2 regions of the Arthrobacter sp. 05N33_2 genome follow, and region 2 is predicted to be linked to the other one. Evidence: riboswitches for the same ligand, from Rfam matches in the RefSeq annotation. Region 2 holds a riboswitch; the other holds the start of a gene.

Region 1 (5,965 bases), on a different contig from region 2:
CCCAGGACGTAGTTGACCGAGATGAACAGGGCGGGAACCAACCACAACAGGGCAAGGTTCGCGGACCACACCGCGGCCCGCCGCGCAGGACGAAGGCCGCACCATGCCAGGGCGCAACCAACGAGGATGGCCGGAATCCAGTGAGCGATTGACGGCACTGCGACGGGGACGTTGATGTGCCCGACGAAGCCGACAACCCACTCCACCGTCCACGAAGCGAACGGCACCGCCACGAGTCCGGCGGCCAATGCCGCCAGGCTCGGTGACCTTGAACAGAGCAGCAGGTGCGCCACGAGGGCCGCAGCGAGGGATGCGGTCACGCCCGCGAGCAGCCCGGCGAAGTAGAGGCTCGCCATTGTTCCGCCCGTCAAGCCGCCGTCGAGCACTGTAAAGGACTGGACGGCCGCCGTGAACTGAACCACAAGAACACCGGCTGCCGCGCACCACGTCACCAGTCGCCGTCGGGCGGGCGACCAGATGCGCAGCGCGAGTCCGGCCGCCGCACCTCCTACGGTGAGGAGGGCCACGATCGTGGTGAGTTCGTACTGGCTTAGCGGCAGTAACGACACAGGCATCTGGTCTGGAGCGACCTCTGCGCCCCACAAGTTCTGCAACGGGAGCTGTGCGCCGGATACCAGCCAAGGGCCCAAGCCGAGCAGTCCTGCCAGGATCCCGATCAGCCACCCCCAAGCGGCATCCCCGGCGGGAGTCCGGCTTGGTGGTCTGCTGGGAGCTGCCTGTTCCATCGCTTGATCCGGAAGGCTCACGGAGGCTCCTTGCGTATGAGCGCCCTGGAGGGAGGCTCGCGAAAAAGGAAAGTATCCCGTCCAGAATAATGCACCGAATGGATTAACCCCTTGGGTCCGATCCATGAGGTGGACGACGACCTCTGGGGCCGCGTGTTCCGGATCAACGTCACGGCCCTCATGCGCCTCACCCACGCAAGCGGACGACGGCGAAGAGCTCCCGCCGTCGTCCGCGGGAACAGCGACTCAATTGAAATAAATTTTGCATCCTGCCCGGGAACCGGATAAATTGTGAGCTGTGTCACCGACCAGTGGCACAGCTTATGATCTGCGGCGGGAGAGTCCTGCCGGTACGTTCAGCAGGCGCCGTAGGAGCAAATCCTCCCCAGGAATCTCTCAGGCCCACGTACCGCCGCGGCAAGGCAACTCTGGAAAGCAGTCCGGGCAACCGGGCTCACCGACGGTGCAAGTGGCGCGCTGCTATCAGCAGGGCAAAACGGAAACTCTCAGGTCCAATACAGAGCGGGGAGGAACCCGAATCATCGTGGCGTCTTGATGCCACCTGAATTATGGAGTTCCTCTCATGACGGTTCAATCGTCCCCGTCCACCTTCGCAGACCGCCACATCGGCGCCCGCCGCCAGGCCGACATCGACACCATGCTCAAGGCCGTCGGCTACGACAGCGTTGATGGCCTCGTTGACAACGCGGTCCCCGATTCCATCCGCCAGGAAAAGCCCCTCACCCTGGACAGCCCCCTCAGCGAAGTCCAGGTGCTGGCCGAACTGCGCAAGCTCGCCTCCAAGAACAAGACGGCCGTGCAGATGATCGGCCAGGGCTACTACGACACCGTCACCCCGCCGGTGATCCGCCGCAACATCCTCGAAGCCCCCGCCTGGTACACCGCCTACACCCCGTACCAGCCGGAAATCTCCCAGGGACGCCTCGAGGCACTGCTGAACTTCCAGACCATGGTCCAGGACCTCACCGCGCTCCCGGTCGCCAATGCGTCCCTCCTGGACGAGGCCACCGCGGTTGCCGAGGCCGTGCTTCTCATGCGCCGCGCCAACAAAAACAAGTCCGCTGCCGGGGCCAAGACCGTCCTCGACGCCGACTGCCTCCCGCAGACCATTGCCATCGTCAGGGGCCGAGCGGAGGCGCTGGGCTTCGAGGTGCAGGTCGCTGACCTCTCCGCCGGTCTGCCCGACGGCGACATCAACGGTCTCGTCCTCCAGCAGCCGGGCGTCTCCGGCCGGGTGTGGGACCAGTCCGGCGTGATCGCGGAGGCCAAAGAACGCGGCGCACTGGTCACCGTGGCGGCGGATCTGCTTGCCCTGACCCTGATCACCCCTCCGGGCGAGCAGGGGGCGGACATCGCCGTCGGCTCCACCCAGCGCCTGGGCGTGCCGCTGTTCTTCGGCGGCCCGCACGCCGCGTACATGGCGGTGCGCGAGGGCATGGAACGCACGCTCCCCGGCCGCATCGTCGGCGTCTCCAAAGACAACGCCGGCGTCCCGGCGTACCGCCTGGCCCTGCAGACCCGCGAGCAGCACATCCGCCGCGAGAAGGCCACGTCCAACATCTGCACCGCGCAGGCACTGCTGGCCATCGTGTCCTCGTTCTACGCCGTCTACCACGGCCCGGACGGGCTGAAGGCGATCGCCGAGACCGTCCACAACAACACCCGCGCCCTCGCCGCCACGCTGAAGATCGCCGGCCGGGAACTGGCGAGCGAGTCCTTCTTCGACACCCTCACGGTCCGCGTCCCCGGCAAGGCCGCCAAGGTCATCGCCGCCGCCGAGGCCCGTGGCATCAACCTGCGGCTCATCGACGCGGACACAGTTGGCGTGTCCGTCGATGAAACCACGACGCCGGAGGTCCTCTCCGCGGTCGTCGTCGCCTTTGGCGCCGGTCCGGTGGTGGAGGCCAAGGGCTTCGAGCTGCCCGGGAGGGTGCTGCGCACCTCTGACTTCCTGCAGCATCCCGTCTTCAACACGCACCGCTCCGAAACCCAGCTGCTGCGCTACATCCGCAAGCTCTCGGACCGCGACCTCGCCCTGGACCGCACCATGATCCCGCTGGGCTCCTGCACCATGAAGCTGAACGCCACGGCCGAGATGGAAGCGATCTCCTGGCCGGAGTTCGCCTCCATCCACCCGTTCGCGCCGGACTCCCAGACCGAGGGCTGGCGGGAACTCGTCAGCGGCCTCGAAGCTGACCTCGCCGAAATCACGGGATACGACCAGGTCTCGATCCAGCCGAACGCCGGCTCCCAGGGTGAGCTGGCGGGCCTGCTGGCCATCCGCGGCTACCACCTCTCCCGCGGGGACGCCCAGCGCACCGTGTGCCTGATCCCGGCCTCCGCGCACGGCACGAACGCGGCCTCCGCGGTGCTGGCCGGCATGAAAGTCGTGGTGGTAGCCACGGCTTCGGACGGCACGATCGACCACGCGGACCTGACCGCGAAGATCGAGGCAATCAAGGACGCGCTGTCCTGCATCATGATCACCTACCCGTCCACCCACGGGGTGTACGACGCCGACGTCCGCGAGGTCTGCGACGCGATCCACGCCGCCGGCGGCCAGGTCTACGTCGACGGCGCCAACCTCAACGCCCTCGTCGGGCTGGCCCAGCCGGGCAAGTTCGGCGGCGACGTCTCGCACCTGAACCTGCACAAGACTTTCTGCATCCCGCACGGCGGCGGCGGACCGGGCGTTGGCCCCGTGGCCGCCAAAGCGCACCTGGCGCCGTTCATGCCAGGGGACGCGAACAAGGTCGAACCGGGAAAGGGAGTTGCCATCTCCGCTTCGCGTTACGGATCCGCCGGTGTGCTGCCGATCTCCTGGGCGTACGTGAAGTTGATGGGCGGCCAGGGCCTCACCGAGGCCACCAAGTCCGCGCTGCTCGCGGCGAACTACATCGCATCCCGGCTGGATGAGCACTTCCCGGTGCTCTACACGGGGGAGAGCGGCCTGGTGGCCCACGAGTGCATCCTGGATTTGCGTGAACTGACCGCCAGGACCGGCGTCACCGCCGAGGACGTGGCCAAGCGCCTCATCGACTTCGGCTTCCACGCCCCCACACTGTCCTTCCCCGTGGCGGGCACCCTCATGGTGGAGCCCACCGAGTCCGAGGACCTTGCGGAGATCGATCGCTTCATCGAGGCGATGATCACCATCCGCCAGGAGATCGACCAGGTCTCCAACGGCGATTTCACGGTGGAGAACTCCCCGCTGCGCAACGCACCCCACACGGCAGCCGCCGTCGTCAGCACCGACTGGACCCGCGAGTACCCGCGTGAGCAGGCCGCATTCCCCGTCCACACACTCAGGCAGGACAAGTACTTCCCGCCGGTCGGACGCATCGACGGCGCCGCCGGAGACCGCAACCTGGTCTGCTCCTGCCCGCCGCTTTCCGAATTCGAAAACTAAGGATTTTCTGATGAGTGAGAACTACACCGCTCTCTACGAGCAGCACAAAAAGGCCGGCGCCTCCTTCACGGACTTCGGCGGCTGGCAGATGCCGCTGAAGTACAGCTCCGAACTCGCCGAGCACCACGCCGTCCGCAACGCCGCGGGCCTGTTCGACCTCTCCCACATGGGCGAAGTCTGGGTCACCGGCCCGGACGCCGCGGCGTTCCTCGACTACGCCCTGGCCGGGAAGCTGTCGGCCGTGGCCGTCGGCAAGGCGAAGTACTCGCTGATCTGCCAGGAAGACGGCGGCATCATCGATGACCTCATCTCTTACCGCCGCGGCGAGGACAAGTACCTGGTGGTCCCCAACGCAGGCAACGCCAAGGTGGTTGCCGCGGCACTGGCCGAAAGGGCTGGTTCTGCCCAAGAAGGCGGGTTCGACGTGACGGTGGAGGACGTTTCCGCCGAGATCTCGCTGATCGCCGTCCAGGGCCCGAACGCCGAAGCCATCCTGCTGACGCTGGTCCCGGCCGAGCAGCATGTCCTGGTCACCGAGCTGAAGTACTACGCTGCGGTTGAGGTTCAGATCAACGGACAAGATCTGCTCCTCGCCCGCACCGGTTACACCGGCGAGGACGGCTTCGAAATTTACATTCCCAACGGGGACGCCGCCGGCCTCTGGGAAGCACTGCTGGAAACCGGTGCCAGCCGCGGGCTCATCCCCGCCGGCCTGGCCTGCCGTGACTCGCTGCGTCTGGAAGCCGGCATGCCGCTCTATGGCAACGAACTCTCCCGCGAAGGCAACCCGTACGCGGCAGGCCTGGGCCCGGTCGTCTCGCTCGCCAAGGAGTCGGACTTCGTCGGCAAGGCCGCCCTGAGCGAGCTCAAGGCAGCCGGCGCAGGCTCCACGACCGGCCGCAAACTCGTGGGCCTCAAGGGCCTGGGCCGCCGTGCCGGCCGCAGCCACTACCCGGTCCTCAAGGACGGCAACGTCGTCGGCGAAGTGACCTCCGGACAGCCCAGCCCCACCCTCGGCTACCCGGTCGCGATGGCCTACGTCGACATCGAATTCACCGAGCCCGGCACAGCCCTGGACATTGACCTCCGCGGCAAGGCGGAGCCTTTCGAAGTTGTCGCACTGCCGTTCTACAAGCGCCAAAAGTAGCCAGCCGCCGCTGGCTGAGCCTGCCGAAACCACATACGAACTTAAGGATTGAGATAAATGAGCAAAGTTGTAGCCGAACTGAAGTACTCCGCTGAACACGAATGGGTTGCCGCTGACGGGTCGGGCCCTGCAGGGATTGGAATTTCGGCCGTGGCTGCCGATGCCCTCGGCGACATCGTCTACGTGGACCTGCCCGAGGTCGGTTCCGCGGTGACCGCGGGGGAGACTTGCGGCGAGGTTGAGTCGACCAAGTCTGTCTCGGACCTGTACGCTCCGGTCACCGGCGAGGTGGTGGAGATCAATGACGCCGTCGTTTCCGATCCGGCGCTGATCAACAGCGACCCGTACGGTGCCGGCTGGCTGTTCAAGGTCGCCGTGACCGAAGAAGGCCCACTGATGTCGGCTGAAGAGTACGCGTCCAAGAACGGCGGCGAACTGTGAGCGCCGCAACGGGTACCGTCGCGTTTGAGCAGGTAGTCTCTGCGTCGCTGGATGCGGAGCTGTCCGCGCTGGATCCGGAGATCGCCGCGAAGATCGACGCCGAACTGACCCGCCAGCGGGACGGGCTGGAGATGATCGCCTCGGAGAACCACACCGCCAAAGCCGTGATGCAGGCGCAGGGTTCCGTGCTGACGAACAAGT
Region 2 (4,665 bases):
GCCGCTGAGCCCTATTGGGCCTTCGGCACCGACCGCAGGACGACGGCGGCCAGGACGCAGGCCCCGGACATCAGGACCAGTGCAATGGACGCCGTGACGTGCACGCCCGAGTCGAAGGCGGTGCGCGCGGCCGCCGTCACCGCCTCGGCCAGGGGCGCCGGAAGCGTCCGGGCCAGATCCACAGCGCCGGCCAGGGTTTCACCGGCCTGGCTGGTGGCCGCCGCCGGGGCGAGTTCGGACACGCCCGCGGGAAGCCGGAGGTTGCCCTGGTAGGAGGCCGTCAGGATTGAGCCGAGAATCGCCGTACCCAGCAGGGACCCCACTTCGTAGCCGGTCTCGGAGATAGCGGCGGCTGCCCCTGCCTTGTCGGCGGGCGCCGCGCCCAGGATCAGGTCATTGGAGATCGTCTCCGCGGCCCCCACCCCCAGGCAGAGCACCAGCAGGGCGGCAAGGAGCAGCGACGGGCCCTGGCTGTGGTCGCCGAATGCCACCACGAAATAGCCCGCCGCGCTCAGCAGCAGGCCGCCGGCCACCACAAAGCCGGGCCGCACCTTGCGCACCAGCGGGACCACGAGCAGCCCCGCTACAACCGTGGCGATGAGGGCCGGGACCATGGCGACGCCGGAGGCCGAGGGGGACTGGCCCTCCAGCAGCTGCAGGTGCTGGGCCAGGAAGAGAATGAAGCCGTTGAAGGAGAACAGTGCCAGGACGTTGGCCACAATGGCCGTACTGAAGATCCGGTTGACAAACAGGCTGACGTCGAGCATCGGCGCGGTGCTGTGGTCTGTCCTGTGGATACGGGCAAGCGCGCGTTGCCTCCGGATGAACACATAGCCCATGAGCAGACCGGTTCCGATGCTCGCGAAGGCCTCGGGAGCCGGCCCGTGGGTGGCAAGGGCTTTGATCCCGTAGACCACCGGCACCATGACCAGCAGGGACAGGGCAATACTGGGCACGTCCACCCGGCCCGGCTTCGGATCGCGGGATTCCGGGATCAGGGCCGGCCCGAGCAGCAGCAGCGGCAGGATGATCGGCACCGCGACCAGCAGGACGGCGCCCCACCAGAAGTGTTCCACCAGCCAGCCGCCGACAATCGGGCCGAGGGCGGCGCCGCCGGAGAAGCCGGCGGCCCAGATCGCCACCGCCAGCCTGCGCCGGTTGGGCTGCGGAAAGATGTTCCGGATCAGCGACAGCGTGGATGGCATCAGCATGGCGCCGAACAGGCCAAGCCCGGCGCGGCCGGCGATCAGCCATTCCGCACTCGGCGCGAACGCCGTCACGGCGGACACCGCGGCAAAGCCTGCGCTGCCCACGAACAGCAGCCGGCGCCGGCCGATCCTGTCGCCCAGGGAACCCATCGCGACCAGGAGTCCGGCCAGGACCAGGGGGTAGGCGTCGACGATCCAGAGCAGTTCGACGCCGGAGGCGGTCAGGCTGCTGGCGATGGCCGGCAGGGCGAACGTGAGCGCGGTGTTGTCCACGGCCACGAGCAGGACGGGGAACATCAGCAGGGCCAGCGCCACCCAGTCACGCCACGGTGCCCGGGGCCCGGTGGCCGCAGGAGTGCTGGTGGCTACGGTGATCGATGAAATGCTCATAAGGATAACTGTACCGTCTGGACGGTACAGTTAAGAAATGCGCGCGCGGACGGGCATGATGGGAGGCATGCCCAGGAAACCCGTCGCCCGCGAGGCCGTCCTCGATGCCTTCGAATCCCTGCTCATCGAAGTCGGTGAACGCGCCGCGACGCTGGACGCCGTCGCGCGCCGGGCCGGCGTCTCCAAGGGCGGCCTGCTCTACCATTTTCCGACGAAAGAGGCCATGATCGCGGTCCTGCTGGAACGGCTGGACCGGCTCCTGGCTGCCGATGTTGCGGCCATGGCGGCAGCCCCGGAAGGGGCGGCGGCGTACTTCATCAAGTCCTCGGTGTGGGCGGACACGCCCATGGACCGGGTCTTCGTGGCGGCCACGCGGCTCGCCGAGGTGGCGCACGGGGAAACCCTCCGCCGCTTCGCCGCCGGCCAGGCGAGCTGGCTGGAACTGCTGGCGGCCGACGTCGGGCCCGCCATGGCGAAGGCCGTCCTGTGCATGGGGGACGGGCTGTACTTCAACGCCATGCTGGCGCGGGGTCCCGGCGGGCCGCCGCCGGAAGTCGAGGCGGACGTCCAGAGCCTCCTGGCCGCCGTCGAGCGCCTGCGCGGCTGAAGCCCACACCCACCCCCTCCGACCCCCCTTACTCCCCGCCGAATTCGCCGGAAGCGTTCGAGTACGCCGGAAAGTTGCGGCGACTCCGGGCGTTTCCGGCGAATTCGCACCGCCGGATTGGCCGCCGGGTGGCTCGTGGCCCGTAACCTGGGTCCGCCGCCGGGAGGGAGTTTGCGGACGCGCGCCCGGCATAGGACAATGAGAGCTGTGACTGTTGTCACCCCCGATTGAACACCCAATTAAATACGCCTTTGATCTGCGGCGGGAGAGTCCTGCAAGTAGGTACAAGCAGGCGCCGTAGGAGCAAACCCTCCCCAGGAATCTCTCAGGCCCATGTACCGCCGCGGCAAGGCATCTCTGGAAAGTAGCAGGCGTGTCCCGGACATGCTGTGCTCACCGACGGTGCAAGCGGAGCCCTGAAATGCGGGCTGCGCGGAAACTCTCAGGTCCAATACAGAGCGGGGAGGAACCCGAATCAATGTGGCGTACCCTGCGCCGCCTGAGTTATGGAGTTCCTTGTGACTGTTACCCCAGCCTCCACGTCCTTCGTTGACCGGCATATCGGCGCGCGCCGCCAGGCCGACGTCGACGCCATGCTGAAGGCTGTCGGCTACGACACCGTCGACGCCCTGGTGGACACCGCCGTTCCGAAGGACATCCGCCAGGACGCCGACCTCGCGCTCGCCGCGGCCCTGAGTGAGGTCGAAGTCCTCGCCGAGCTGCGCAAGCTGGCGTCGAAGAACAAGACCGCCGTGCAGATGATCGGGCAGGGCTACTACGACACGCTCACCCCGCCGGTGATCCGCCGCAACATCCTCGAAGCCCCGGCCTGGTACACCGCGTACACGCCCTACCAGCCGGAGATCTCGCAGGGCCGGCTCGAGGCGCTGCTGAACTTCCAGACCATGGTCCAGGACCTCGTCGGCCTGCCGATCGCCAACGCCTCCCTGCTGGATGAAGCCACCGCCGTGGCCGAGGCCGTGTTGATGATGCGCCGCGCGAATAAGAACAAGACGGCGCACGACGGCAAGACCGTCCTCGACGCCGACTGCCTGCCGCAGACCATCGCGATCGTCAAGGGCCGCGCCGAGGCCCTCGGCTTCGAGGTCGAGGTCGCCGACCTCTCCAAGGGCCTGCCCGACGGCGTCATCAACGGCGTCGTTCTGCAGCAGCCGGGCGTCTCCGGCCGCGTGTTCGACCACACCGCCGTGATCGCCGACGCCAAGGAACGGGGCGCCCTCGTCACCGTCGCGGCAGATCTCCTCTCCCTGACCCTGATCACGTCTCCGGGCGAGCAGGGCGCTGACATCGCCGTCGGATCCGCCCAGCGCTTCGGCGTGCCGCTGTTCTTCGGCGGCCCGCACGCTGCCTACATGGCCGTCCAGAAGGGGCTCGAGCGCTCCATGCCCGGCCGCCTCGTGGGTGTCTCCAAGGACAACGCCGGCGTTCCCGCCTACCGCCTGGCCCTGCAGACCCGCGAGCAGCATATCCGCCGCGAGAAGGCCACGTCCAACATCTGCACGGCCCAGGCCCTGCTGGCCATCGTGGCTTCCTTCTACGCCGTCTACCACGGCCCGGACGGGCTGAAGGCAATCGCCCAGTCGGTCCACGTCCACGCCAAGACCATCGCCGCCTCCCTGAAGGCCGCCGGCCTGGACGTGCTGCACACCTCCTTCTTCGACACCATCACCGTCTCCGTGCCGGGCCGGGCAGCTGAGATCATCGCGGCAGCCGACGCCAAGGGCGTCAACCTGCGCGCCATCGACGCCGACACCGTCGGCATCTCCGCCGACGAGGCCACGACGGTTGCCGTCGTCGCCGACGTCATTGCCGCGTTCGGCGCGTCCGTGACTGCCGCGGCTGCAGGCACGGACACTGCGTTCGGCCTGGACCCCGCCGTCGAGCGCACCTCCGACTACCTGCAGCACCCGGTGTTCAACACGCACCGCTCCGAAACCCAGCTGCTGCGCTACATCCGCAAGCTCTCGGACCGCGACCTGGCTCTGGACCGGACCATGATCCCGCTGGGGTCGTGCACCATGAAGCTGAACGCCACCGCCGAGATGGAGGCCATCTCCTGGCCGGAATTCGCCTCCATCCACCCGTTCGCCCCGGAATCCCAGACCGCCGGCTGGCGTGAACTGATCGAGGACCTCGAAGGCCAGCTGACCGAGATCACGGGATACGACCAGGTCTCGATCCAGCCCAACGCCGGTTCCCAGGGTGAGCTGGCGGGCCTGCTGGCGATCCGCGGCTACCACCTCTCCCGCGGCGATGCCCAGCGCACCGTGTGCCTGATCCCGGCCTCCGCGCACGGCACGAACGCGGCCTCGGCCGTGTTGGCCGGCATGAAGGTCGTGGTCGTGGCCACGGCTTCGGACGGCACGATCGACCACGCGGACCTGACGGCCAAGATCGAGCTGCACAAGGATGCGCTGTCCTGCATCATGATCACCTACC

Evidence for each region. A riboswitch is a leader RNA that binds a small molecule or an ion and turns the genes downstream of it on or off. The one in region 2 is predicted to bind glycine.
Region 1: another riboswitch for glycine. It lies ahead of gcvP (aminomethyl-transferring glycine dehydrogenase); the one in region 2 lies ahead of gcvP (aminomethyl-transferring glycine dehydrogenase).

The regions. Positions count from the first base shown of each region.
Region 1 is NZ_JBFTNJ010000091.1:596-6,560, reverse strand. It holds gene AC1DHX_RS19335 (hypothetical protein) at 1-767, opposite strand, end outside; glycine riboswitch at 1,071-1,168, shown strand; glycine riboswitch at 1,170-1,277, shown strand; gene gcvP (aminomethyl-transferring glycine dehydrogenase) at 1,330-4,176, shown strand; gene gcvT (glycine cleavage system aminomethyltransferase GcvT) at 4,187-5,323, shown strand; gene gcvH (glycine cleavage system protein GcvH) at 5,381-5,764, shown strand; partial or broken gene glyA (serine hydroxymethyltransferase) at 5,761-5,965, shown strand, end outside.
Region 2 is NZ_JBFTNJ010000015.1:3,690-8,354, reverse strand. It holds gene AC1DHX_RS09570 (MFS transporter) at 12-1,598, opposite strand; gene AC1DHX_RS09565 (TetR/AcrR family transcriptional regulator) at 1,666-2,205, shown strand; glycine riboswitch at 2,458-2,556, shown strand; glycine riboswitch at 2,558-2,672, shown strand; gene gcvP (aminomethyl-transferring glycine dehydrogenase) at 2,712-4,665, shown strand, end outside.